Regions from separate parts of the Methylophilus sp. 5 genome, predicted to be linked through region 4. Evidence: predicted binding sites of a transcription regulator. Region 4 holds the regulator's gene; each other region holds the start of a gene.

Region 1 (6,140 bases), 140 kb from region 4:
GTCTAACCCAGCGACTTACACTGGCTTGTTCACGCCGATACGCGATTTATTCGCCAGCGTGCCCGAAAGCCGTGCCCGTGGCTATGGCCCGGGCCGTTACTCGTTCAACGTTAAAGGTGGCCGCTGCGAAGCCTGCCAGGGCGATGGCGTGCTGCGTGTAGAAATGCACTTTTTACCAGATGTGTATGTGCCTTGCGATGTGTGCAAAGGCCAACGCTATAACCGCGAAACACTGGAAATTCAGTTTAAAGGCAAAAACATCCACCAAGTGCTGGCCATGACGGTAGAACAAGCGCACCAGTTCTTTAATGCACAGCCGGTCATTGAACGTAAACTGAAAACGTTGCTAGACGTGGGCTTGGGTTACATTACCCTGGGCCAATCCGCGACCACGCTCTCTGGCGGTGAGGCGCAACGCGTCAAACTGTCACTGGAGCTCAGTAAACGTGATACCGGGCGCACGCTGTATATTCTGGATGAACCGACCACTGGTTTGCATTTTGCCGATATTCAATTATTGCTGGATGTGATTCATAGACTGCGCGACTCGGGTAACACCGTGGTGATTATCGAGCACAATCTGGATGTGATTAAAACGGCTGACTGGCTGATAGACATGGGGCCAGAAGGTGGCGATGGTGGCGGCTTGGTGGTTGGCGTGGGCGCACCTGAGGAACTGGCAAAAAATACGGCCAGCTATACTGGCCGTTACCTCATACCCTTATTAGAACATCTCGCTGTCAAGGGTTAAGGTCAACATGCAACCGGCCCCCTGATGCACCTTTACTCAATGGTGCATCGAATACGGATGTGTTCAAACCACATACATATATTTATATAAAACATTGTATGTGGCGGCGTGTGAGTTTAATCACCGAAACAAGCCCTTAAAATCAGGGTATTTTCACTAATCGCATGCGCGCCTGTATGGTGGCCGCGTGGCGATTCAAATAGCGCGTACTGCGATGCACATCATAAAAGCGTGGATTAGGAATCATGGCCGCCAGCCTGGCCGCCTGCGCAGGCCCTAGTGACCTGGCATTGCCATGAAAGTAATGGCGGGCAGCGGCTTCGGCGCCAAACACACCATCGCCCCATTCGATTACATTGAGATAAATTTCCAAAATACGGCGCTTGCTGAGTAGTTTTTCCAGCATAAACGTAATCACCGCCTCTTGCGCTTTACGCCATGGCGTACGATGCCCGGATAAAAATAAATTCTTGGCCAACTGCTGGCTGATGGTAGAGCCGCCCGCCACAATTTTGCCCTTTTTGAGGTTTTTTTCAAACGCGGTTTCTATGCCCACCCAGTCAAACCCCTGGTGGTCCACAAACTTGCTGTCTTCGGCGGCAATCACGGCGCGCTTTAAATGGCTGCTGATACGCGCATACGGCACCCACTGCTGTTGCAGCTTGGCATCGGGGTGGCTTTCTTGCATCACTTCCAGCCGGGCTGCCATAAAAGCGGTCGACTCAGGGTTATGCTCTACCCACCACAAAATGTGCAATAACACCCACAGCTGATACAAGCAGACCCACAGCAGCAAGAGGCCAAAAAAAAGCTTAATGGCTTGTTTCATGGCAAAAATCTAGGACTGACGAAAAGACTGGATGACTGGTGCCGTTTCGGGGCGCACACCATGCCAGAGAGAAAATGCTTCGGCGGCTTGCTCTACCAGCATACCCAAACCATCTGCCACTTGCGCCCCTGCGGCGCGCGCCTGCTGCATAAACGGCGTTTCGCGGCCATACATCATGTCATAGGCCAGCATGCCGGGCTTAAACACCACAGCCGGGATAGCGAGCTTACTCTCGGTTAATCCGGCCGATGTCGCATTAATCACCACATCATACGTTTGAGATAAATCCGCAAATGTGTGCACCTGCAATACTGTCCGGCTACGCTCGGCGTCTGCGGCAAACCTGTCCGCCATGGCTTGCGCCTTATCCAGGCTACGATTGGCAACCGTCAGCTGTAACGGCTGTTGCTCGAGCAAAGGCAGCATCACCCCTTGTGCGGCACCGCCAGCGCCCAGCAATAAAACTTTTTTCCCGGCCAACGCGGTATGCTGATGCTTGAGAATATCATTGACCAGGCCGCAACCATCCGTGTTGTCACCCACCAGCTGCGAAGATTGAAAACTTAAGGTGTTCACCGCGCCCGCTGCCTGCGCACGGGCGGACAAGGCCTGGCTGGCATCAAACGCTTCAAATTTAAACGGCACCGTTACATTTGCGCCTAGAAATCCTTCAGCCTGCAAGCGCTTAACCGTGGCCATAAAGCCATCCAGCGGCGCCAGCACCTTTTCATACACAATAGATAGATTAAACTGCTGGGCAAACGCCTGATGAATCAGTGGCGATTTACTATGTTCGATTGGATGACCAATCACTGCATATTTTTTTGCGGTCATACGCGGCGAAACTTCAATTCGTCTAATTGGTTAGTTAGTCCAAGGCAATCCAGCATGCTTCCAGCCGTTAATCAGCGTCCGCTGCTTAAGCTGGTTCGCCTCGCCTTCAAAGCCTTCAATCATGTTGTAAGCATGGCTATAACCCAACTGCTGCGCCAACAAGGCTGCATTGTGGCTGCGCCCGCCGGTGCGGCACATAAAAACCACCGTGCGTGATTTATCAACTTGCGCCTGCAATTGCGCGGCAAATTCGGCATTGGCCACCATGCCGGGGTAAAATGCCCATTCTATCGCTGTCGCTTGCGGCACACGCCCTACCAGCTCTAACTCTGCGCGCGAACGCACATCCACTAGTACCGCATCACTATCCTGGCTAATCAACGCATAGGCCTCTTGCGGCGTCACGGCACCGGCATAAGACAATCCGGTTTGTGCGGCGCGCGTATGCGCTAAATTTAAAATATTTTCGACGCTGTTCAAATCACACCTTCGCTCTTAATCACCTGTATTGACAGGGCGAGTATACCTGCGAAAGCTGACCAAAATCACAATGCATCATATTGGTGCACAATTTGTTGCGTCGCACCTTAAAAGTGCATGTCGATTTTACAATTTTATGTAAGATACCCCATAAGCATGCAAAATGGTTATTTTGGGGTGGCATGCTTCCTGCTAATATTACACATTGAGTTTTAGTGGATTCAGTCATTCAACTGAATTCAAATAATCCATCGTTTTTACCTTGCGCACGTTCTGGGACATCCGCAACATATCCCTTTTTGACGTGCGTAACTTGAATCACTGTTTGAGCTTGATCATTGAGGAGAATGTAATGTCTGTTGCTAATGTAATGAAATTGGTTGCGGAAAACGACATCAAATTTGTTGATTTCCGTTTTACCGACACCAGAGGTAAAGAGCAGCACGTGACCGTGCCAGTGTCTCACTTCGACGAAGATAAATTTACTGAAGGCCATGCGTTTGACGGCTCATCTATCGCAGGCTGGAAAGGCATTCAGGCGTCTGACATGCAACTGATGCCTGATGCAAGCAGTGCATTCATTGACCCATTTTTTGACGAGCCAACATTAGTCCTCACCTGTGATGTTGTGGATCCTACAGATGGTAAAGGCTATGACCGTGACCCACGTAGCCTGGCCAAGCGCGCAGAAGCTTACTTGAAGTCTAGCGGCCTGGGCGACACAGCGTACTTTGGTCCAGAACCAGAGTTCTTCATTTTTGACAGCGTGCAATGGGATGCCACCATGGGTGGTAGTTTCGTTAAAATTAACTCCGAAGAAGCCGCTTGGTCATCAGGTGAAAAATTCGAAGGCGGCAACACAGGCCATCGTCCAGGTGTTAAAGGTGGCTACTTCCCAGTACCTCCAGTCGATTCATTGCACGACATCCGTTCTGCCATGGTGATTACCCTGGAAGAGCTGGGCGTACCAGTTGAAGTGCATCACCATGAAGTGGCAACTGCCGGTCAATGTGAAATTGGTACCAAATTTGCAACATTGGTACAACGTGCTGACTGGACGCAAATCCTGAAATACGTTGTCACAAATACAGCCCATGCTTACGGCAAAACAGCCACCTTTATGCCTAAACCAATGTTTGGCGATAACGGTTCTGGTATGCACGTGCACCAATCTGTATGGAAAGATGGCAAAAACCTGTTTGCTGGCAACGGCTATGCTGGCCTGAGCGATTTCGCCCTGTACTACATCGGCGGTATCATCAAGCATGCACGCGCATTAAACGCGATCACCAACCCAGGCACTAACTCATACAAGCGCCTGGTGCCACATTACGAAGCACCGGTAAAACTGGCTTACTCTGCCAAAAACCGTTCTGCTGCTATTCGTATTCCGTTTGTGCACTCAGATAAAGCACGCCGTGTTGAAGCGCGTTTTCCAGACCCGATTGCCAACCCTTACCTAGCGTTCTCCGCCTTGCTGATGGCCGGTCTTGATGGCGTTCAAAACAAAATTCACCCAGGTGAACCAGCCACTAAAGACTTGTACCATCTGCCTCCAGAAGAAGATGCATTGATCCCAACCGTGTGTTCATCATTAGAGCAAGCGCTTGAGTATCTGGACAAAGACCGCGAGTTCTTGACCCGCGGTGGCGTTTTCTCAGATGACTGGATTGATGCTTATATCGCATTGAAAATGGAAGAAGTCACTAAATTGCGTCAAACACCACACCCTGTTGAGTTTGGTTTGTACTACTCCTGCTAATCGCAAGAGAACGCACCAAAACAGGGCAGCTCAGGCTGCCCTGTTTTTTTATGCCCACTTGGCATCGTCAACCTTTTGCCGCAAACACACGTTGATAACCTCAACAATCTACTCTAAACTATTGCCATGAAAAGACTTTTTTACATTGTTGCTTTTGTACTGGTCTCAAACAACGCTCTGGCGGATATTTATAAATATACCGACAGCAATGGTGTGACTACCTACACCAACATAAAGCCAGAAGGTAATAGCAAGTCTGAGTTGGTGATCAGCGGCCCTAAATCTGCAGAGCCACCGCCCGTTGCGCGTGAAAAAAGATCCAGCGCAAAAACACCTTCTCCGGCTAACTTTCCTAAAGTGGATAACCAGACACAGAACCAGCGCGACCAAAAGCGACGTGAATTGCTAATGAGTGAATTATCTCAAGAAAAACAAGCACTTGAGAACGCTAAACAGTTATATGAAGACGCACAAAACACCCCTGAGGTCTATAAAGGTGCCAACGGTAAAACGTTTAGAAACGTCGCCAAATATGATGAAAAACTGCATTTAATCGAAGCTGAAATTCAGGCGCATGAGCGCAACATTGAACTACTCAACAAAGAACTCAATCTTTAAACGCACCATTTTGGGAATGCTTTAAACCATTTTTGGCAACCAAGTTAGAACTGGCTTGGCTTTTGCTTTAAAACAGGGCGTGATTCACTCTTTTTAACAAGCTTAGGATATGGTTCAAAAATCTCCCACCGGGTTTAGCGGTTTAGAGCACATTGCCACCGCAGTGATTCTGCTCAATAACCAACTGGAAGTGACCTATGCCAACTCGAGCGCAGAGATTCTGTTCGCGTTCAGCGCCAACCAAATCCACGGCGTACATATTCATGATGTGTTCGTGAATTGCGAGATTTTACAAATGGCAGTCACCAATGCCATTCAAACGCAAAGCCCTTATCGTGAGCATGAGTTCATACTGACCACACAACGTGGCCATACTACGGCCGTGACCTGCACGGTGACACCGATTTCGACCACATTTAACCAAGCGCCAGAAGACATGCTGATTCTGGAGTTTGTACAGATGGATCAGCAGTTACGTATCGCGCGTGAAGAGCGCATGCTGATTCAGCAACAAGCCAACTCTGAGCTATTACGCAACCTGGCCCATGAAATCCGTAACCCCTTAGGCGGTTTGCGTGGCGCAGCCCAATTGCTTGAGTTTGAGCTACCGCAACCAAGCCTGAAAGAATACACCCAAGTCATCATTAAAGAAGCTGATCGCTTGCACAGCTTGATGGACAGGTTGCTGGCACCGCACCGCGTGCCTAAATACGAGCCGACTAACATTCACGAGGTACTAGAGCGCGTGCGCAGCTTGTTATTGGCGGAGTCACCCAATCATATTCGCGTCATTCGAGATTACGACACCAGCCTGCCAGAGCTCATTGGTGACCGCGAAAAGTTGATTCAGGCCGTGCTCAACATAG
Region 2 (6,140 bases), 760 kb from region 4:
AGGCACCCAGTAACGCCGCCGCTTCAATCAGTGCGCCTGTTTTATATTGATGCATGGTTTCGAGTGCGTCACGCGATAAACGCTTGCCGGTGCTTTGCAAGTCTATGCTCTGGCCACCACACATGCCGCGTGAGCCGGTTGCTTTTGCCAGCACTTGCACCTGTTTTAAGGCTTGTGCCGCGTTTGTGTTGGCAATGCTTTCAAATGCCAGGCTTTGCAAAGCATCGCCAACCAGCAAAGCAGTCGCGTCATCATAGTGTTTGTGGCAACTGGGTTTGCCGCGGCGCAGGTCGTCATCGTCCATACACGGCATATCATCATGCACCAGCGAGAATGCGTGGATCAGCTCTACCGCTGCGGCTGCTGCATCTGCCGCCAAGGGCGTGGCGCCAGCCAACTCTGCTGCTGCATAGCTCAATAACGCGCGTACACGTTTACCGCCACCCAGCACTGCATAGCGCATGGCCTCGTGCAAGCGCTCGGGGAGTGTATCGTCACCAGGCAATGCGCGTGACAATACCTGTTCAACACGTTGCTGATGCAACGTGGCCCAATGATCAAACACAAAAACAGGGGGAGTCATGAATAAAAACCAACCATCATCAACGCGTTAGTTCGCCTCAAATGGCGTCAGCTGTTGCTGCTGGTTTAAAATCATCACGGATTGTTCGGCTTGTTGCAGTGACGCCTGGCAAGCTTGCAGTAATTGCATGCCTTCGGTGTAAGCCGTTAATGCAGCCTCCAGCGGTAGCTCACCAGACTCCATGTTTTTAACAATAGACTCCAGCGCGGCCAGTCGTTCAGCAAAGGTTTGTTGGTCATTCACCGCAGAGGGTGACTTTTTAGAAGCACTCATGAAAATAGGCCTGTTAAAACGCCAGCTATTTTAACAAAACTCCCCAGTCTTGCGGGATTATTCTCAAGTGCGGCGCTAAGCTCAAGCAGGGAGCACGCGTAGCAAAAATTGGCGAATGTCGTTGATTTCTTCCTCGCAAACACTGTGTGGCATCTCATATTCATGCCACTCCAGCGGATAACCTGCCGCCTCTAGTGTTTGCCTCGACGATTGTGCTGTTGCCAGCGTAATCACACTGTCGTGCCGCCCGTGCGCCATCCAAATCGGACATTGTTTATTGGCCGGGTGTTGCGCCTGCTGTAATTGCTGCTTCAAGGGTAAGTAAGTGGATAACGCCAACACGCCCGCTAACGGTTGATTGAACCGCGTAGCCGTATGCAACGCCATCGCGCCACCTTGTGAAAACCCTGCTAGCAAAATACGTTGCGAAGGAACGCCGCGCGCAATTTCTGTTTCAATCATGGCGTTAATTGTCAGTTGCATGCTATTGATGCCGGCCTCGTCTTGTGGGCTATCTGGCTGCAGGCCAATAATGTCATACCAGGCACGCATCTCGTAACCGTTGTTTAAAGTGACAGGCCGATAAGGCGCATGTGGCAAAATGAATTTAATATGCGGCAAGTTGAGCATCTGCACGACAGGCTCAAAGTCGTGACCGTCGGCGCCAAGGCCGTGCATCCAGATGATGCATGCGTCTTTCGCTTGTGGATGTTTAATGATGCTTTCTAACACTTTATATGCCTAGTTTTATGACCGCTGAAGTTTAGCAAAAAAAGAATGGTTATTCGAGTTGAGGTTAAATTTAAAGTCAGGTCTTGGTACAAAGACCGTTGTTGGTTAGGTCGCAAGTGATTGCTTTTCCAGTGCCTGTTTTTGTTGGAGTAGCTTGCAAACTGGTGGCGATTTGGCTGGGGATTGTTATTTGTTGGCAGGCAGATGCGATGTGTGTAGGCAAATCAGGATGATGGGTAGAAATGGCAATAGAAACAGATTGTGCGTAGTGTTGGGCTTCGGCGAGGCACGCGTTGTCCGCTGCTTCATGAGTGTATTCTTGATAGTTTGGAATAGCGATAGCAGCAAGAATGCCAATAATGGCGATCACAATCATCAACTCAATTAATGTAAAGCCTTGCTGATGAATAAGTGCCTTCTGATTAAGCATTCTTAATCCTATCGGTTCTAAATGAAAGACCCCCTGCTAGGCGCAAGGGGTCTTTAGCGATTTGGCAGGTTGCTAAACCGCAACCAGCAGAGTTCAATTATTTAACAACTGTGCAAGCACCTGCGTTAGACATTAGGCAGGAAACTGTAGCACCAGTCCCGCTTCTAGGCGTAAAGACTAATGCAGCAGCGCTACTGGCGTCGGTTGGTTTGACTGGCGCAGCTGAGCAATTGCTAGTGGCAGTAATTGTGTAATCAGGCACTGTATTGCCTAAAACTAATTGGGCATAAGCACGTTTAGACCAAGCTGTGGCTTCTTCCATACATGCACCATCGTGTGCGGATTCCACGTAGTCTGTATATGCTGGAATCGCCACAGAAGCCAAAATACCGATAATGGCCACAACGATCATCAATTCAATCAGGGTAAAACCTTGTTGTACGTGTTTTTTCATCATGTTTTCCTTTTGAGTCAAGTTTAAAGTGAAATCTACTGTTTCATTCACTGCTTTTCCAACAGTGTTCGCTAACCCTAAAGCAACAGGTGTGCCAGCTTGTTTTTTGTGCGCTTAACTTGTTGAAAAATATGAATTAAAGGGGTTTTATGCTTTATTTCTTCGATTTGAATTTGGCCTGATTTGGCTAGGGTGACAAAATAAGAGATGACGTAAAGTGACAGCCATCGTCAAACTTTGGCAATGCAGGTGATGTTTTTGGTCAGGCGAGAGTGGTGGTGCAGAATGCAAAAAAGGGATTGTGTGGTACACAATCCCTTTATTTGGTGACAGTGTTTAGCTTTTGGCCAAAACTGCATTTGCAAAAACTGTTGTTTACAACGTAAGACTTACCAGAACTTCCACCAGGGTTTACTGTTGCCTTGCGTGCGCTTTCCAGAACCCTGGCTAATTACTTTCCCGATTCGGCGACCTTTTTCAGGCTTTCCAAGCCTGCGTCAAAGTAGTCGTTGACTGCTTTTGTAGCAGCATCGTCATTTTGCTCAGGTTTTGGGATGTTTGAAGAGTCAGCACGGGTGTAGCTGCCTTTAACGGTGACCACTGCTTCGTTGCCGCTGCCGGTCACAGTGATGCTTGGGTAAAAGTTAGACACTTGCAGGGTGCTTTTTTCAATCACGTATTCATACTTTAAACGCATGCCTGCGTCGTCAGCTGAGCGCAGTTTTTCGTACATCACGCCGCCGTTTTTGAGTTTAACGGTACGGTACGTTGCGTCATCACCGTTTTCGTCTTTTTTCTGCTCAATAGTGGTTGATTCAACCCCGGCGTGCCACGCTTGCACATTGCCAAAGTCTTTTAACAATGCCCACACTTTTGCCGGGGCTGCTTTGATGGTCACGGTTTTTTCAAAACGCAACGCAGCTGCGCCGTGCGCGCCAGCGGTGAGCGGGATCAACGGCAATAAAGAAACAGCAATAATGCCTAGAATTTTTTTCATTACATTTCTCCTGATATTTACAGATTTTTAAAACTAAAAGTAAGCGATGCTTGATACAAGTAGGCGGTCTTTGAGTTTTAAAAACAACCCGTGACTTTACCTAAAAAAAAGCTTCTTTGCGACTAATTCATTGGTCATCCCGTGAAAAAAACATATTTTATTTGGCTTGGAGTATAAATTGCCCAAACGACCGGCACAGTTTGGGGCTGGCAATGGTGCCAGTGACCGTGTTGGTATGTGCGTCAATCAGCGACACGGTGTCTGAACCCCAGTTGGCAACCACGACTTGCTGGCTGGCGACGTCGTATTCAATGCCTTCTGGAAACTCACCGACGGCGATGGTTTTTACCGTGTTGCCGTTGCTTAAGTCGATCACCGAAACAGTTTCTGCATGGTTGTTGCTGACATAGGCCCAACGGCTGTCGGGGCTGATGGCGACGCCATAAGGATGTTGCCCGGTTTTGACCGTCTTCGACTGGTAAGTTTCAACATTGAGCAAGGTTAAGGTGTTGCTGACAACGTTGACGACAAACAGTGTGTGGCCATCGGGGCTTAAGGTGAGCGCAAACGGGTGTAGCCCGACCGGGATCTGCGCAATGGTTTTAAGCGTTTTGGTATCCACCACGGTGATGTCGTTGCTGTCGCGGTTGGCAATAAACAGTTTTTTGTTGTCTGCGCTCACCAGTAGGCCAGACGGTGTTTTGCCTGCTTTGAATGTTTTTTGCTTTTCAGGATGCGCGGTGTCGATGGCAACCACCTGCTCACCGCCCCAATCGGCCACATATAAGGTATTTTCGTCGCGACTCAATGCGATACCCACCGCTTGCACGTGCACGGCGATGTCTTGCAGCTTTTGCTGGGTGTTGCTGTTGATGACAGAAACGGTTTGGCTATTGGCATTGCTGATGTAGACGCGCTGCTGTTTGGCCGCAATGGCGACCCCCACCGGGGCTTTGCCCACCGCAATGGTGTGGCTGACTAGCTTTTTATCTATTTCTAGCACTGAGACTGTGTCGCTGCCCTGGTTGGTAATATAAGCCAGGTTGCCGGCATGGGGCTGCAGGCTGTGAGCGACTAATATCAGCCCCAAAAGCATGGCTTGGAATTGTTTAGCTGAATAAATGGTGGGCAAGAAAAACAGGCGCATAGGTGTAAAACGGTTGTGAGAGTGATGGGTTGACATGCCTGTTAATTATATAACCATAAATTTATTGTGGGAATCTGGATATTTATTTGTAAATGTATGAAAAGAAACAAGATATTCGCCTCTGACCCTAACGGACTATTTTATACAACCGGCCGATTGACTTAAAATGGCCATGAAAATTTAACCCGATTAACTTTAATTGAAACCAAGAAAGTCACAATGAAAAAAATATTTGATACTGGTCTTAAATTGCTGCTGTCGTTTGCTATGCTGGCAACGGCGCAAACTGCGTCAGCGTTGACCACAGGCACCGTGGTTGGCAGCAACTTTGTCAACGGTCAATCCAGCTATATCACCACCTTTGCTGATGGTACCACTGCTACGTTTGCTGGTAGCAGCGCATTCAAGCAAAAAAGCCAGGCTGGCATTACTGGCGTGGGTATCGCTGGTGGCAGAACTGATGGCGAAATTGATATTGGTGAAACATTGACCGGCACTTTTTCTAAAGAAGTGATCGTGTCTTCAATCAACCTGGCATTGCTGTTTGACGGCCCAGAGTACAACGATGTTAAAGAAGTGGCAAAAATGCTGGTGAGTTTTGCTGATGGCGGTACAGGTGTTTACTATCTGACAGCGACTGGCGTACATTCTGCTGCATGGACTGGTGAAGGCTCAGTTGTATCAATTGGCAGTGGTGCAGTAGATGGTGGTACAGGCGCTTGGCAGTTAAATAACCCGTTTGGTTTCCGCTCAGTAGACAGCATCGTGTTCACGGCAGCCAAGGGCTACCCTAACTCGCATTGCAAAAACTGTGATAACCAGTCTGACTACACTTTTGTGAACATGACTGTGATTCCAGTACCAGAAGCTGACACCTCTGCCATGATGTTTGCTGGCTTGTTGTTGATGGGCGGTTTGGCTGCACGTCGCATGAAATCCTAATCTTTTCAGGATTAAACTAAAAAAGCTCACGCGATGTGAGCTTTTTTTTTGAACAAAGCAGGCATTGTTTTATGGCAGGCGTATGCTGGTTGTCCTTTCATTAAAGGGCAAAGTGTGAAAAAATTGCAGGAAATATTGAAGGCAGTTTTTTATGTTAGATCGTGATGGATACCGTCCGAACGTTGGGATTGTGCTTTGCAATACACACAACCAGGTGTTTTGGGGCAAGCGTATCAGAGAGCATGCGTGGCAGTTTCCGCAAGGCGGCATCAAATATGGTGAAACGCCTGAGCAAGCCATGTATCGTGAGCTGATGGAAGAGGTGGGTCTCAAGCCTGAGCACGTCAAAATTTTGGGCCGCACCCGCGACTGGTTGCGTTATGAAGTGCCTACCAGCTGGATCAAGCGTGAATGGCGCGGCAGTTACAAAGGGCAAAAGCAAATCTGGTTCTTGTTGCGATTGACCGGGCGTGACTCTGACGTATCGCTGCGCGCGACCGAGCATCCTGAGTTTGATGCCTGGCGCTGGAGCGAGTATTGGGTGCCACTCGAAGATGTGATTGAGTTTAAACGAGAGGTGTA
Region 3 (6,140 bases), 410 kb from region 4:
GTTTGCACGCGCTCAGAGGGGGAGTAAGCCGTCACCTTGCCTAAGGCAGTCACATTCTGCTGCCATGGCAAAAACAAAAACATGGTCGGCAGCCCCACCAGCAACCAGGCCAGGCGCTTAATCCACACCCGTAAATGCTGGGGCGTTTGCACCGTGCGCATCAGCGACATTTGCAATTGATCATGCATGCTGACCTCCCGTCTGGCCGCGATGGCTATCGAGGGTAATCACCTGCTGGAATTGCTGTGCAATATGCGGGAAGCGTGTCGTCACCAGCAACATCCATTGCGACTGATGGCGTTTAAGCAAGGTCAATACCTGATCCAGCTCTTGCTGGCCTAAGCCATCCAGCAAGCCATCAATAATCAGCAAGTCCGGGCGTCCTATGATTGCCCTGGCCAGCATCAGGCGCTGCAACTGGGTATAAGTCATGGGGGCGCCATAATCGGTCAAGACTGTGTCTATGCCCTTGGGCAGCTGGCTGATGTCGGCCCACAGCCCCAGCATTTGCAATACTTCCACCATGGCATCCAACTTGATGTCTGCCCGGTTCAGGCGCAAGTTATCCAAAATCGACCCATGTTGCCATTCAACCTTGTTAGCCACCCCAATACGGTCGCGCAGATGGTCGACATTGAGCTGGCGTAAATCAATGCCGCGATAACTGACATAGCCTTGCGCAGGCTGCCTCAGGCCAGTGATAAGTTCAAGCAAGGTGCTTTTACCGCTGCCCAATGCGCCTAAAATCGCCAGGCTCTGGCCGCGTTGCAACTCAAAACTAACGTCTTTCACTAGCGATGGCTGGCCATGGTGGCTAAAGCCCAACCCAGCAACCTGCAACGGCTGGTAGCCATCCAGGCTAGAAGGATGCTCACCGACCGCCTCTACCGGCAAGGTTTCCAGCACACCTAGCTTATCGACTGCAGCCAGCAAATCGTAAAAGTACTCAAGCTTGGTCACAAAACGGACAAAAGCTGACAACACACCAAAAATAATCAACTCTGCAGCCACAAACTGGCCGAGGTTGATCTGGCCTTTGATCACCAGCGTGCCGCCCAAAATCAGCATGCCGGTGCCAATCACGGCGTACATGCCCACAGCCCCGATCAATTGAATCATCAACACTCTAAAATGCTGCACTCTGGCACCCAGATAGTTTTGTGCCAGCACTTCAGTATTTTGTGTGGTGCGCTGTTTAGCGCCATAAAATTTGGATAACCAGCGGTTACGCGCAATATTCTCTAGCCAGGCGGCCATGTCATACTTGGCTTTTGACTCTTTAAGTGCAGTGTTTTCTGCCTGCTTGCCAAGCAAAAACACAATGGCCCACAACACAATCAGCATCAGGATCACCAGAATGCCGAAATACAAACTGTAAAACAACAACACCACGCTACCAATCAAACCTTGCAGCAAGGCGGTGAGGCCCACCGTGAGCAAAGTGGCCACCGACTTTTGCACCGTCTGGATATCAAAATAGCGGTTCACCAGTTCGACCGGGTTGTGTTGATCGTAGACCGAAATATGAATCTGCTGCGTGTTCTGCGCAATCAGTAAACTGTGGCGCACAAACACCCGACGCTGAATCAACTCGACTATAAAGCTCTCAATCGCGTAAATCGCCCCCGACAATCCCAGCAGGCAAAACAGGATAAAACCCACTACATAGAGGGGCTGCAGCACGCCGCCCATAGTGACGATATTGACCATGGTTTGCACCGCGACTGGTGTGGCGATGCCGAGCACACCGTAGGCGAGTGTCAGATAAACCAGTAGCAGAATATCCTGCTTTTCAAAGCTGGCTAGTTTTAGTACCCGTTGCACCGGGCTCAAAAGGGAGGGAGTCAGATTTGCCATCGTAAGAGTTATTTTAGTTGAGGCCCACTACATGGAGAGCAATGCATTATATAAGTTCCAAAAAAAAGCGGCTCTTAAAAGAGCCGCTTTTTTAACATCTATGCAACAAAGGTGGATTACAGGCTGTAAGCGCGCTCACCATGCTCTGTTGTATCCAGGCCTTCGCGCTCGTACTCTTCACTGACGCGCAAACCAACCACGGCATCAACCACTTTGTAAAGAATCACGCTGACGATACCAGTCCAGATCAATGTCACCACCACTGCGATGATTTGAGTCGTCACTTGACCACCCATGGTCACGCCTTCGGCATAACCAACACCACCCAAGCCAGGAGCCATTAGCACGCCAGTGCCTACTGCACCCCAGATACCCGCCAAGCCGTGCACACCGAATACATCCAGCGAGTCATCATAACCCAGCGCACCTTTCAACTTGGTCACGCCCCACAGGCTGACAAAGCTGGCAGTGAAGCCCAGAATGATAGAACCCATCGGACCGATGAAACCACAGGCAGGCGTAATTGCAACCAGGCCAGCAACCGCACCTGATGCAGCACCCAACATGCTTGGCTTGCCTCTGAACAACCACTCGGCAAAAATCCAGCCCAATACCGCAGCAGCTGTTGCCAATTGTGTATTCACCAACACCATACCTGCTGTTGCATCTGCAGCCAGCTCGCTACCTACGTTGAAGCCGAACCAACCCACCCACAACAATGAAGCACCAATCATGGTCATCACCAGATTGTGCGGAGGCATCGCTTCTTTACCGTAACCGATACGTTTGCCTAACAGCAAAGCACCCACCAGCGCAGCCACACCAGCATTGATGTGCACCACAGTACCACCGGCGAAGTCTTTAGCGCCCAGCTCAGCCAGGTAGCCACCGCCCCATACCATGTGTGCCATTGGTACGTAAGCAAAAGTCACCCACAACGCTGTAAACAACAATACAGCAGAGAACTTCATACGCTCTGCAAAGCCACCAACGATCAGTGCCGGAGTCAGCGCAGCAAAAATCATCTGGAAGGTCAGGAAGACATACTCAGGAATTGTGCCAGTCAAGCTGTCTGTTGTAATGCCTGACAAAAATGCTTTGCTCAAGCCACCAACAATGGCATTACCCTCGCTGAACGCCATACTGTAGCCATAAGCCGCCCACAGCACAGACACCAGAGAGAACACCACAAACACTTGCATCAACACAGAAAGCATGTTTTTCTGACGCACCAAACCACCATAGAACAAAGCCAGACCAGGGATAGTCATCAAAATCACCAGCACAGTGGCAATAATCATGAATGCGGTGTTACCCACGTCCAGTGTTGGCGCAGCCTCAGCGGCGGCAGGTGCAGCTTCTGCAGCAGGCGCTTCGGCCGCGGGTGCTGCATCAGGGGTGACTGTTTCTTGTACTGTGATTGTTTCTGTCACAGTTTCTTCAGCATAACTGACTGGGGTTGCTGCCAGGCCGATCAAAGCGACCAGTGACAACATGGAAAGAATTTTCTTCATAGCTGAAGCCCTTTCTTAGAGCGCATCCGGACCGGTTTCGCCGGTACGTATGCGGTAAACTTGTTCCAGATCGAAGACAAATACTTTGCCATCACCGATTTTGCCCGTTGCTGCTGCTTTTTCGATCGCATCAACGACCTGATCAAGCATGTCATCCTTAATGGCGACTTCAAGCTTTACTTTAGGCAAAAAATCCACGACATATTCTGCCCCACGATATAACTCGGTATGCCCCTTTTGACGGCCAAACCCTTTGACCTCAGTGACTGTGATGCCTTGTACGCCAATATTGGACAAAGCCTCACGCACTTCATCAAGCTTAAATGGCTTGATTATTGCGGATACAAATTTCATTTGCTTCTCCCGTTATTAATTCTGGCGGGCACAATGCCCGCCAGATCTAAACTTGCTTATTAGAATGTACGACCGACGGTTAATACCAAACGACCATCATTCAGGTTTTTACTTTGAGCTTTTGTGCTGGTACCTTTACCGTTAAAGCTTGTACCACCATAGCCATTTTCACCCCAGTAGCGGGAGTTGTCTGACTCAACCCAGTACACACCGGCGTTCCAACCTTCGGTAGCACCAATTTTGAATGCCTTGCTCAAGCCAATCTTCCAGTCTGTGTAATCTGGGTTAGTAGCTCCAGAAATGGAAGTACTTGGTAAGTTTAAACCACCATCTGGACTAAATGACTTGTCCAGTTTACCAGCCACATTCAAACGACCAACGTGAGCAACTAATGTCAACTCCCACCATGGCAATGGATAAGCCGCGTTTAACTCAAAGTAAGTTGAGCCCTTAGTGCTGCCATCCCAACCTGTAGATTTATCCGCGCCCCACCAGTCAGTCAAGGTATAGGACAGTTTACCGCTTAACCAGCCATAAGATAAACCAACGTTAGCTTCATAAGTGTCCCAACTACCACCTTTAGGTGTCAATACATCATTTGGGTTAACCGCATTTGAAGCCCGGTATTTTTTCCAAGAGCCACCTGGATACAGGTAACCATACAGGCCAGCAGACCAGCCCAAACCTTCAATCCCTGGCACGCTACCGTTGTAACCGCCATAGATGTCGATTTCAGTCGTTGAATCAGGATAGGTGTTTGGTGACACGCCCGAACCCCACACACCCGCGTAGAAACCGCTGGAATGCGTAATATCCATACCGCCTTGTGCGGTTGGCTTGTGCCATGATTGAGAAATACCACGTGAGTAGTAATCTGATACAAAAGAAACGTTACCAGTCGCAGTCCAGTCGGATTTAGCTTCTTCTTTAGCCTCTTCGGCTGCGTATGAAACTTGTGCAAAAGATAATGCACCCAAAACTGCTGTGAGCAAAATAGATTGACGCATTTATGAGTCCTCTCTCTGTGAAAATCTTTGATCGAATTGTTGTAAACGAGAATGAAACAACATTAACCACAAAGCAAGGCACGTGCCAATCTACATAAACCAATTAAATCATATATTTAAAATATAAATATAATCTAAATTATTATAATAACTTTATAACAATATGTTTTTAATTAGTTATTAAGTTTATATATTTAGGTAATTATATTTTTAACGCCGCCATACATGCTAAAATATTGTGCAAAGGAGCCATCATCATGCTATTTACCAATGAAAAAATTCAAGAATTATCTTTAAAAATCAAACAACTAGTGGAATCAAGCCCCATTTCAGAGCTAGAAACCAACTTGCATGCACTATTTCAGGGCGCGCTCACCAAAATGGAACTTGTTTCGCGCGAAGAATTCGATATTCAATCGGCACTACTGGCACGCACCCAGCAGCAATTGCAAGCACTGGAAGAAAAAATCAGCCAGCTGGAACAGGCGCACGCAGCTAAAAAGTAAAAATTAATTTACAATTGTTAGCATTCTGATGTTTAAGGGTGCGCAATGAGTCTGGCGGTACTATATAGTCGTGCATTAAGTGGCATGGACGCGCCAGAAGTAGTGGTAGAGGTGCATCTGGCCAATGGCCTGCCGAGCTTTACCATCGTTGGCCTGCCAGAAACTGAGGTCAAAGAAAGCAAGGACCGCGTGCGCGCTGCGATACAGACCGCGCAATTTGAGTTTCCTGCCCGTCGCATAACAGTCAACCTTGCGCCAGCAGACTTGCCCAAAGAAGGTGGGCGCTACGACCTGCCAATTGCGCTCGGCATTCTGGCCGCATCTGGCCAACTGCCCAAGCAGCAGCTTGCGAACTACGTTATTGCCGGTGAATTAGCACTCACAGGCGCATTACGGCCGATCCGTGGCGCGCTGGCGATGACATATCATCTACTTCAAGACACAACCAGTACGCGAGCGGCTATTTTGCCCCAAGAAAGTGCATTTGAGGCCAGCCTGGTCGAAGGCTGCACCATTTTTGCAGCAAACAGTCTGCTTGAGGTATGCGCGCACTTGTCTGACAAACAAGCATTGCCGCAGCACCCCTTGGTGATGCCGATTGAACGCACTGAATTGCCGGACTATCAGGAAGTGAAAGGCCAACTACGGGCCAAACGCGCCTTGGAGATCGCGGCCGCGGGCCAACATAGCTTATTGATGAGCGGCCCGCCCGGCACCGGCAAAAGCATGCTGGCGCAACGTTTTGTCAGCATATTGCCTGCCATGACCACGCAAGAAGCACTCGAAAGTGCTGCGATTTTGTCACTGACCGGGCAGTTTCCGGCGACGGCCTGGAAGAAGCGTCCGTTTCGGGCGCCGCACCATACTGCCTCCGCAGTGGCACTGGTTGGTGGCGGCAGCGT
Region 4 (6,140 bases):
CTGGAGCCGGATACAGACGTTGCCCATACCGACTTGCCGGTCACCATCCGCCAACAACCGGCCACCGTGATTACCGGCACCGGCATGCGTTTTGATAACAAGGCGGGCACCATGCAATTATTTAACCGGGTACACGTACATTATGTACGCGCACCTGTCGTCACCAAAGCTGCAAGCCCGGCAGCGCCTGCCAAAGCAGGCAATCACAAGGGTCGTTGATTCTGGAGAAATGAGTTGAACACGCACAAGCCATTATTTTATGCCACCTGCTTGACCTTACTGGCGCTATTACAGTGGTCAAGCAGCGCGCTGGCTGAAGAGTCCGACCGCGACCAGCCAATAGAGCTGGAAGCAGACACGGTGACGGTGAACGATGCCAAAAAAATCAGCATTTACACCGGCAATGTGATTCTCAACCAAGGCTCACTGCAAATTAAAGCAGACAAAATGATTGTGCGTGAAGATCAGGATGGCTTTCAGCACAGTACGTGTACTGGCAACCCGACCACCTTCAAGCAAAAACGCACCGGCAAAAACGAATGGATGCAAGGCAGTGGCCAGCGCATTGAATACAATGCCCGCATGGACAAAGTACAACTCTATACTAACGCATGGGTCAAACGTGGCGAAGATCTGGTCACTGGCGACTACATTAGCTATGACGCCAATGCAGAATATGCCGAAGTCATTGGCGGCACCAAAGCCAATCCCAACGGCACCGCTGGCAGTCGTGTAAAAGCGACCATTCAGCCAAAAAATAAAACCACACCGCCGGTGATTGATAACAAACCAACAACACAGCAAGGGCTGCGCATGAACCGTTCTCTGCAAATTAAAGTAGAACCGGCGCCTAACGACACCAGCAGCGAGCCCGCGAAAGCGCAACCTTAAAGACACCGGCCTTATGCAGACATCCGTTTCACCAGATCAGAACCATTTGCGTGTTAGCCACCTGAAAAAAGCCTATCAGGGGCGCACCGTGGTTAAAAACACCACGCTTGAGCTGCGCAGCGGCGAAGTGATTGGCTTACTGGGCCCAAATGGCGCCGGCAAAACCACCAGCTTTTATATGATTGTGGGCTTAGTCGCGCTGGATGATGGCAGCATTACGCTCAACGGGGCAGACGTGAGCCACGCACCCATGCATGAGCGCGCACGCATGGGCTTGGCCTATCTGCCACAAGAAGCCTCTATTTTTCGCAAAATGACGGTCACTGACAACATTTTGTCCATTCTCGAAACCCGCCCCCATACAGAAGAAGAGCGTGAAGCGCGGCTGGAGTCCTTGCTGGATCAGTTGCATATCCAGCATATTCGCAATAGTCAGGCAGTGAGTTTGTCCGGCGGTGAACGTCGCCGCGTCGAAATCGCCCGTTGCCTGGCGACCGACCCAAAATTCATTTTGCTGGATGAGCCGTTTGCCGGGATTGACCCGATTGCGGTGATTGAGATTCAAAAAATTATCCGCTACCTGAGCAGCCAGAATATCGGTATTTTAATTACAGACCACAACGTACGCGAAACCCTGGATATTTGTGACCGGGCTTATATCGTGAATGAAGGCGCCGTGTTTGCCGCGGGCACGCCCGACGAAATCATTCAAAACGAAGGCGTACGTGAAGTGTATCTGGGCAAGAATTTTAGGCTGTAACCCGTTATGAAGCAAAATCTGCAACTACGTATTTCGCAAAACCTGGCGCTCACCCCGCAGCTGCAACAGTCTATCCGCCTGTTGCAGCTCTCAACACTTGAGTTGAGCCAAGAGCTGGAAACCATCCTGCAGGAAAATCCGCTGCTGGAAATGGCCGACGGTGAAGAAGGCGAGTTTGAAGACAATAGCCCTACCGCGACCGCCGCGGCCGAGCAAGAGCTACCTGATGCAAGCTCGTTTGATGTTGCCACACAGGCGGAAATCACCGCACCCGCAGAAACCTTGCGCGAAGAGTTGCACGACCAACTTGGCGGCAACGAAGGCGAACAAGCCAATCTGAATGAAGAATTTTCACCGCCCGAGTTTGAAGACGACTACGAGGAGTTTGGCAGCACCAGCAATTGGGACGAAGCCGGTCGCAACAATATGGACGATGAAGACGGTGATTTTTCGCGTCAGGATGCCAGCAATACCAGCTTGCGCGAACACTTGATGAACCAGATACAACTGGCGCATTTGTCCAAACGTGACATGGACCTGGTGAAGTTTTTACTCGACGGTATTAATGATAATGGTTACCTGGAACAGGACTTACAAGAAATTGTCGACCTGCTGCCCCCAGAGCTGGAAGTTGAGTTGTTAGAGCTGGAAACCGCCCTTAAATTGATCCAGAACCTGGATCCGATTGGGGTTGGCGCGCGCGACCTGTGCGAATGCCTGCGCCTGCAATTACAAGCGCTCCCAGCAGACACGCCTTATTTGCGCATCGCTATGGCGATTGCCAAAGATCACTTAGCGCTGCTGGCCAACAAAGACTTTGTCAAACTGCGCAAACTGCTCAGTTGCGATGAAACCGCCCTTAAAGGTGCGCAACAACTCATCCGCCAGCAGAACCCCAAGCCTGGCAACGAATTCGCTACCTTTAGTCATGACCACTTTATCCAGCACGATGTGGTAGTCAAAAAAATCAAAGGCATCTGGATGGCGTCACTCAATGATGGCGTGATCCCCAAGCTGCGGATCAATCAATTGTATGCGGACATCCTTAAGCGCAACCGCGATAGTTCCGGCCAATATCTGCAAAGCCAGATGCAAGAAGCCAAATGGATGATTAAAAATATCCAGCAGCGTTTTTCTACGATCTTGCGTGTATCGCAAGCGATTGTAGACCGTCAACGCAACTTTTTTGAGCATGGCGAAATTGCCATGCGCCCCTTGGTATTACGTGAAATTGCCGAAGAGCTAGACTTGCACGAAAGCACCATTTCACGCGTGACGACGCATAAGTATATGCTCACACCGCGCGGGGTGCTGGAGCTTAAATACTTTTTTGGTAGCTCAGTCGCAACCGATGCTGGCGGCTCCTGCTCAGCGACCGCTATTCGCGCCTTAATCAAGCAAATGGTGGCCGAAGAAAATCAGAAAAAACCATTATCGGATAACCAAATTACCGATACGCTGGCGCAACAAGGCATTGTGGTCGCCCGCCGCACCATTGCAAAATATCGCGAGTCGCTGAGTATTCCGCCCGCAAATTTACGCAAGTCGCTGTAAAACAAAAAGGCCGCATCTGCGGCCTTTTTGTTGGTTACGAGTTTGTTATTTAATTGTGATTTTAGCAAACTTGCGCTTACCCACCTGGGCGACCACGGTCACGCCTTTTGCCACTGGCAGATTTTTATCATCCACCTTCACGCTATCCAGCTTTACCCCGCCCTGCTGCACAGCGCGCATGGCTTCACTAGTGCTTTCTACCAAGCCAGCCTGTTTCAGCAATTGGCTGATGCCAATACTGTCACCCTCAATCGTCACCTCTACCTGTGGCACATCATCAGGAATACCGCCTTTGGCGCGGGTTTGAAAATCTTGCCAGGCTTTTTCAGCCGCGGCCTGGCCGTGAAAGCGGGCCACGATTTCTTGCGCAAACCCGACTTTGATATCGCGCGGGTTTTCACCCCCCGCCACTTGCGCTTTCCACTGGGCAACAGTATCTAATGAAGCGAACGACAACAAATCAATATAACGCCACATCAATGCATCAGAAATAGACATGATTTTGGCAAAAATAGTCTCGGGCGCCTCGCTAATACCAATATAGTTACCCAGCGACTTGGACATTTTATTCACGCCATCCAGGCCCTCCAGCAACGGCATCATCAACACACATTGTTGTGACTGCCCAGCCTGTTTTTGCAGCTCACGGCCCATTAGCAGGTTAAATTTCTGGTCGGTGCCGCCCAATTCCAAATCTGCCCGCAATGCCACTGAATCATAGCCTTGCAACAAGGGATACAAGAACTCGTGAATTGCAATCGGCTGGTTGCCTTTAAAGCGCTTGGAGAAGTCATCACGCTCCAGCATGCGCGCCACTGTATGGCTGGCAGCTAACTTGATCATACCGGCCGCCCCCAGGTCACTTAACCATGCCGAGTTAAACACAATCTCGGTTTTGGCCGGGTCTAAAATCTTAAACACCTGCTCGGAGTAAGTGTCGGCATTGGCTTTCACCTGCTCAACCGTTAACGGCGGGCGCGTCGTACTCTTACCGGTCGGATCACCAATCATGCCGGTAAAGTCACCAATCAGAAACAAAATCTGGTGACCCAGATCCTGCAACTGGCGCAATTTATTAATCAGCACAGTGTGGCCCAGGTGCAAGTCTGGCGCAGTTGGGTCAAAGCCCGCTTTAACGCGCAGCGGTTTGCCGGTTTTCAGCTTTTCAATCAGCTCTTGCTCGATCAACAGCTCATCGGCACCACGCTTGATAATGGCCAGTGCATTTGCAATGGCTGGGTTCAAAGCTTCAGCAGCGGTTGAAGGTTGGGTTACGTCTGTCATAAAGGCTCTTTTTAAAGCTACGCCGCGGCGTACTTTGTCATCAAAGTAAAACCGCTATTTTAACGTAATCCCATGCATTTCTGTAAGCCGAGCATGAGCAGTGTTACACTTATGCCTTATGAATTTTTCTGCTACGCCCCCCCAAGCACGCCTGTTTATCGGCCTGATGTCTGGCACGAGTCTAGACGGCGTAGATGCAGTAGTGGTGACACAACAAGGTGAACACCTGGCACAACAAGGCCAATACTTCCTGCCTTACCCGGCTGATATCCGGCAATTGTTGCTCGATTTACACACCCCCGCACAGCATGAATTACATACTGCCGCCATTGTGTCTAACCGGCTCGCTGACTTGTATGCAGAGGCCGTGCAAGGCTTGCTGACAGACGCCAGATTATCAGCCAGCGCAGTAAGCGCCATTGGCTGCCACGGGCAAACCATACGCCACTGCCCTGACCTCCCTAATGGACAGGCATATACCCTGCAACTGGGCAACCACGCGCGCCTGGCCGAGCGCACAGGCATCACCGTGGTGGGCGACTTTCGTAGTCGCGATATTGCCGCTGGTGGCCAAGGTGCGCCACTGGTGCCAGCCTTTCATCAGGCCGTTTTTTCTGCGCCAGATACACACCGTGTCATGATTAATATCGGCGGCATTGCCAACCTGAGTGATTTGCCCATTAATGGCCAGGTGATTGGTTTTGACTCTGGCCCCGGCAACCTGCTGATGGACGCCTGGACGCTGCAGCACACAGGTAACACATATGATGCAGGCGGGCAGTGGGCAGCGGGTGGCAGTGTCAATCAGGCGTTACTTCACGCAATGCTGGCTGCCCCTTACTTTGCGCTGCCAACACCCAAAAGCACTGGCCGTGACCTGTTTAATCAGGCCTGGCTCAACTTGCATCTGCAAGCTAACACTGACACACCGCAAAATGTCGCACGCACGCTACTGGAGCTCAGCGCTGTAAGCATTGCACAAGCATTGCAGCAACACTGCCGCGGTGCCCAAGAACTGTATGTGTGTGGTGGCGGTGCGCATAACCTGGCGTTAATCGACAGATTGCAAACCCTATGTGGGTTGCCTGTACAACGCACAGACGCCCTGGGCATAGGCGTAGACTGGGTGGAGGCGGTTGCCTTCGCCTGGCTGGCGCAACGCTGTGTGGATCACCTGCCGGGCAACATGCCAGCGGTCACCGGCGCGGCAGGCCCGCGTGTGTTAGGCGCGATTTATCCCCATTAACACACAGAGACACTAAAGCGGTGCGAATGCACTGAACGTTTGATTTAAACTGGTGCAGGATTAAACACGATTTTTTAACTTTTGCTGGCTCATTGCCGCACAAGCCCCCATATTCAAACACCTTTGCGTATAATTTATACAACCTTGACTTAAACAGAGTACGTTATGGCTACCAAAGCGACCATTACATTTGACAACGACAGCACGGCAATTGACCTGCCAGTTTTAAAGGGCAGTTTAGGCACGGATGTCATCGACATCCGCAACCTGGGCAAACATGGCTACTTCACCTTTGACCCCGGCTTTATGTCCACCGCCGCCTGTACCTCAGGCATTACCTTTATTGATGGCGAACAAGGCCTGCTGTACTATCGCGGTTACCCGATTGAGCAACTGGCTGAAAAT

The links. Region 4 encodes sigma-54, which starts transcription at its own class of promoters, with help from an activator protein. Its sites were predicted from a motif close to TGGCACNNTTCCTGCT; they were not measured.
Region 1: glnL (nitrogen regulation protein NR(II)) is a predicted target of sigma-54. The motif match lies at 5,326-5,341, and genes of this name have one in related genera.
Region 2: METH5_RS15980 (prepilin-type N-terminal cleavage/methylation domain-containing protein) is a predicted target of sigma-54. The motif match lies at 2,554-2,569, and genes of this name have one in related genera.
Region 3: METH5_RS0106665 (TorF family putative porin) is a predicted target of sigma-54. The motif match lies at 4,805-4,820, and genes of this name have one in related genera.

Annotation. Positions count from the first base shown of each region.
Region 1 is NZ_KI911560.1:1,148,765-1,154,904, forward strand. It holds gene uvrA (excinuclease ABC subunit UvrA) at 1-751, shown strand, start outside; gene mtgA (monofunctional biosynthetic peptidoglycan transglycosylase) at 894-1,580, opposite strand; gene aroE (shikimate dehydrogenase) at 1,590-2,414, opposite strand; gene METH5_RS0105465 (rhodanese-like domain-containing protein) at 2,445-2,894, opposite strand; gene glnA (type I glutamate--ammonia ligase) at 3,247-4,656, shown strand; gene METH5_RS0105475 (DUF4124 domain-containing protein) at 4,783-5,274, shown strand; gene glnL (nitrogen regulation protein NR(II)) at 5,384-6,140, shown strand, end outside.
Region 2 is NZ_KI911560.1:1,762,327-1,768,466, forward strand. It holds gene METH5_RS0108445 (polyprenyl synthetase family protein) at 1-583, opposite strand, end outside; gene xseB (exodeoxyribonuclease VII small subunit) at 611-856, opposite strand; gene METH5_RS0108455 (alpha/beta hydrolase) at 938-1,588, opposite strand; gene METH5_RS15975 (prepilin-type N-terminal cleavage/methylation domain-containing protein) at 1,665-2,018, opposite strand; gene METH5_RS15980 (prepilin-type N-terminal cleavage/methylation domain-containing protein) at 2,116-2,523, opposite strand; gene METH5_RS0108470 (SRPBCC family protein) at 2,924-3,469, opposite strand; gene METH5_RS0108475 (YncE family protein) at 3,627-4,652, opposite strand; gene METH5_RS0108480 (hypothetical protein) at 4,836-5,558, shown strand; gene METH5_RS0108485 (RNA pyrophosphohydrolase) at 5,710-6,140, shown strand, end outside.
Region 3 is NZ_KI911560.1:1,417,755-1,423,894, reverse strand. It holds gene METH5_RS0106685 (HlyD family secretion protein) at 1-188, opposite strand, end outside; gene METH5_RS0106680 (peptidase domain-containing ABC transporter) at 181-1,857, opposite strand; gene METH5_RS0106675 (ammonium transporter) at 1,974-3,371, opposite strand; gene glnK (P-II family nitrogen regulator) at 3,387-3,725, opposite strand; gene METH5_RS0106665 (TorF family putative porin) at 3,785-4,732, opposite strand; gene METH5_RS0106660 (accessory factor UbiK family protein) at 4,990-5,238, shown strand; gene METH5_RS0106655 (YifB family Mg chelatase-like AAA ATPase) at 5,284-6,140, shown strand, end outside.
Region 4 is NZ_KI911560.1:1,005,014-1,011,153, forward strand. It holds gene lptC (LPS export ABC transporter periplasmic protein LptC) at 1-219, shown strand, start outside; gene lptA (lipopolysaccharide transport periplasmic protein LptA) at 235-891, shown strand; gene lptB (LPS export ABC transporter ATP-binding protein) at 905-1,651, shown strand; gene METH5_RS0104780 (RNA polymerase factor sigma-54) at 1,658-3,205, shown strand; gene tyrS (tyrosine--tRNA ligase) at 3,251-4,489, opposite strand; gene METH5_RS0104790 (anhydro-N-acetylmuramic acid kinase) at 4,608-5,735, shown strand; gene gltA (citrate synthase) at 5,901-6,140, shown strand, end outside.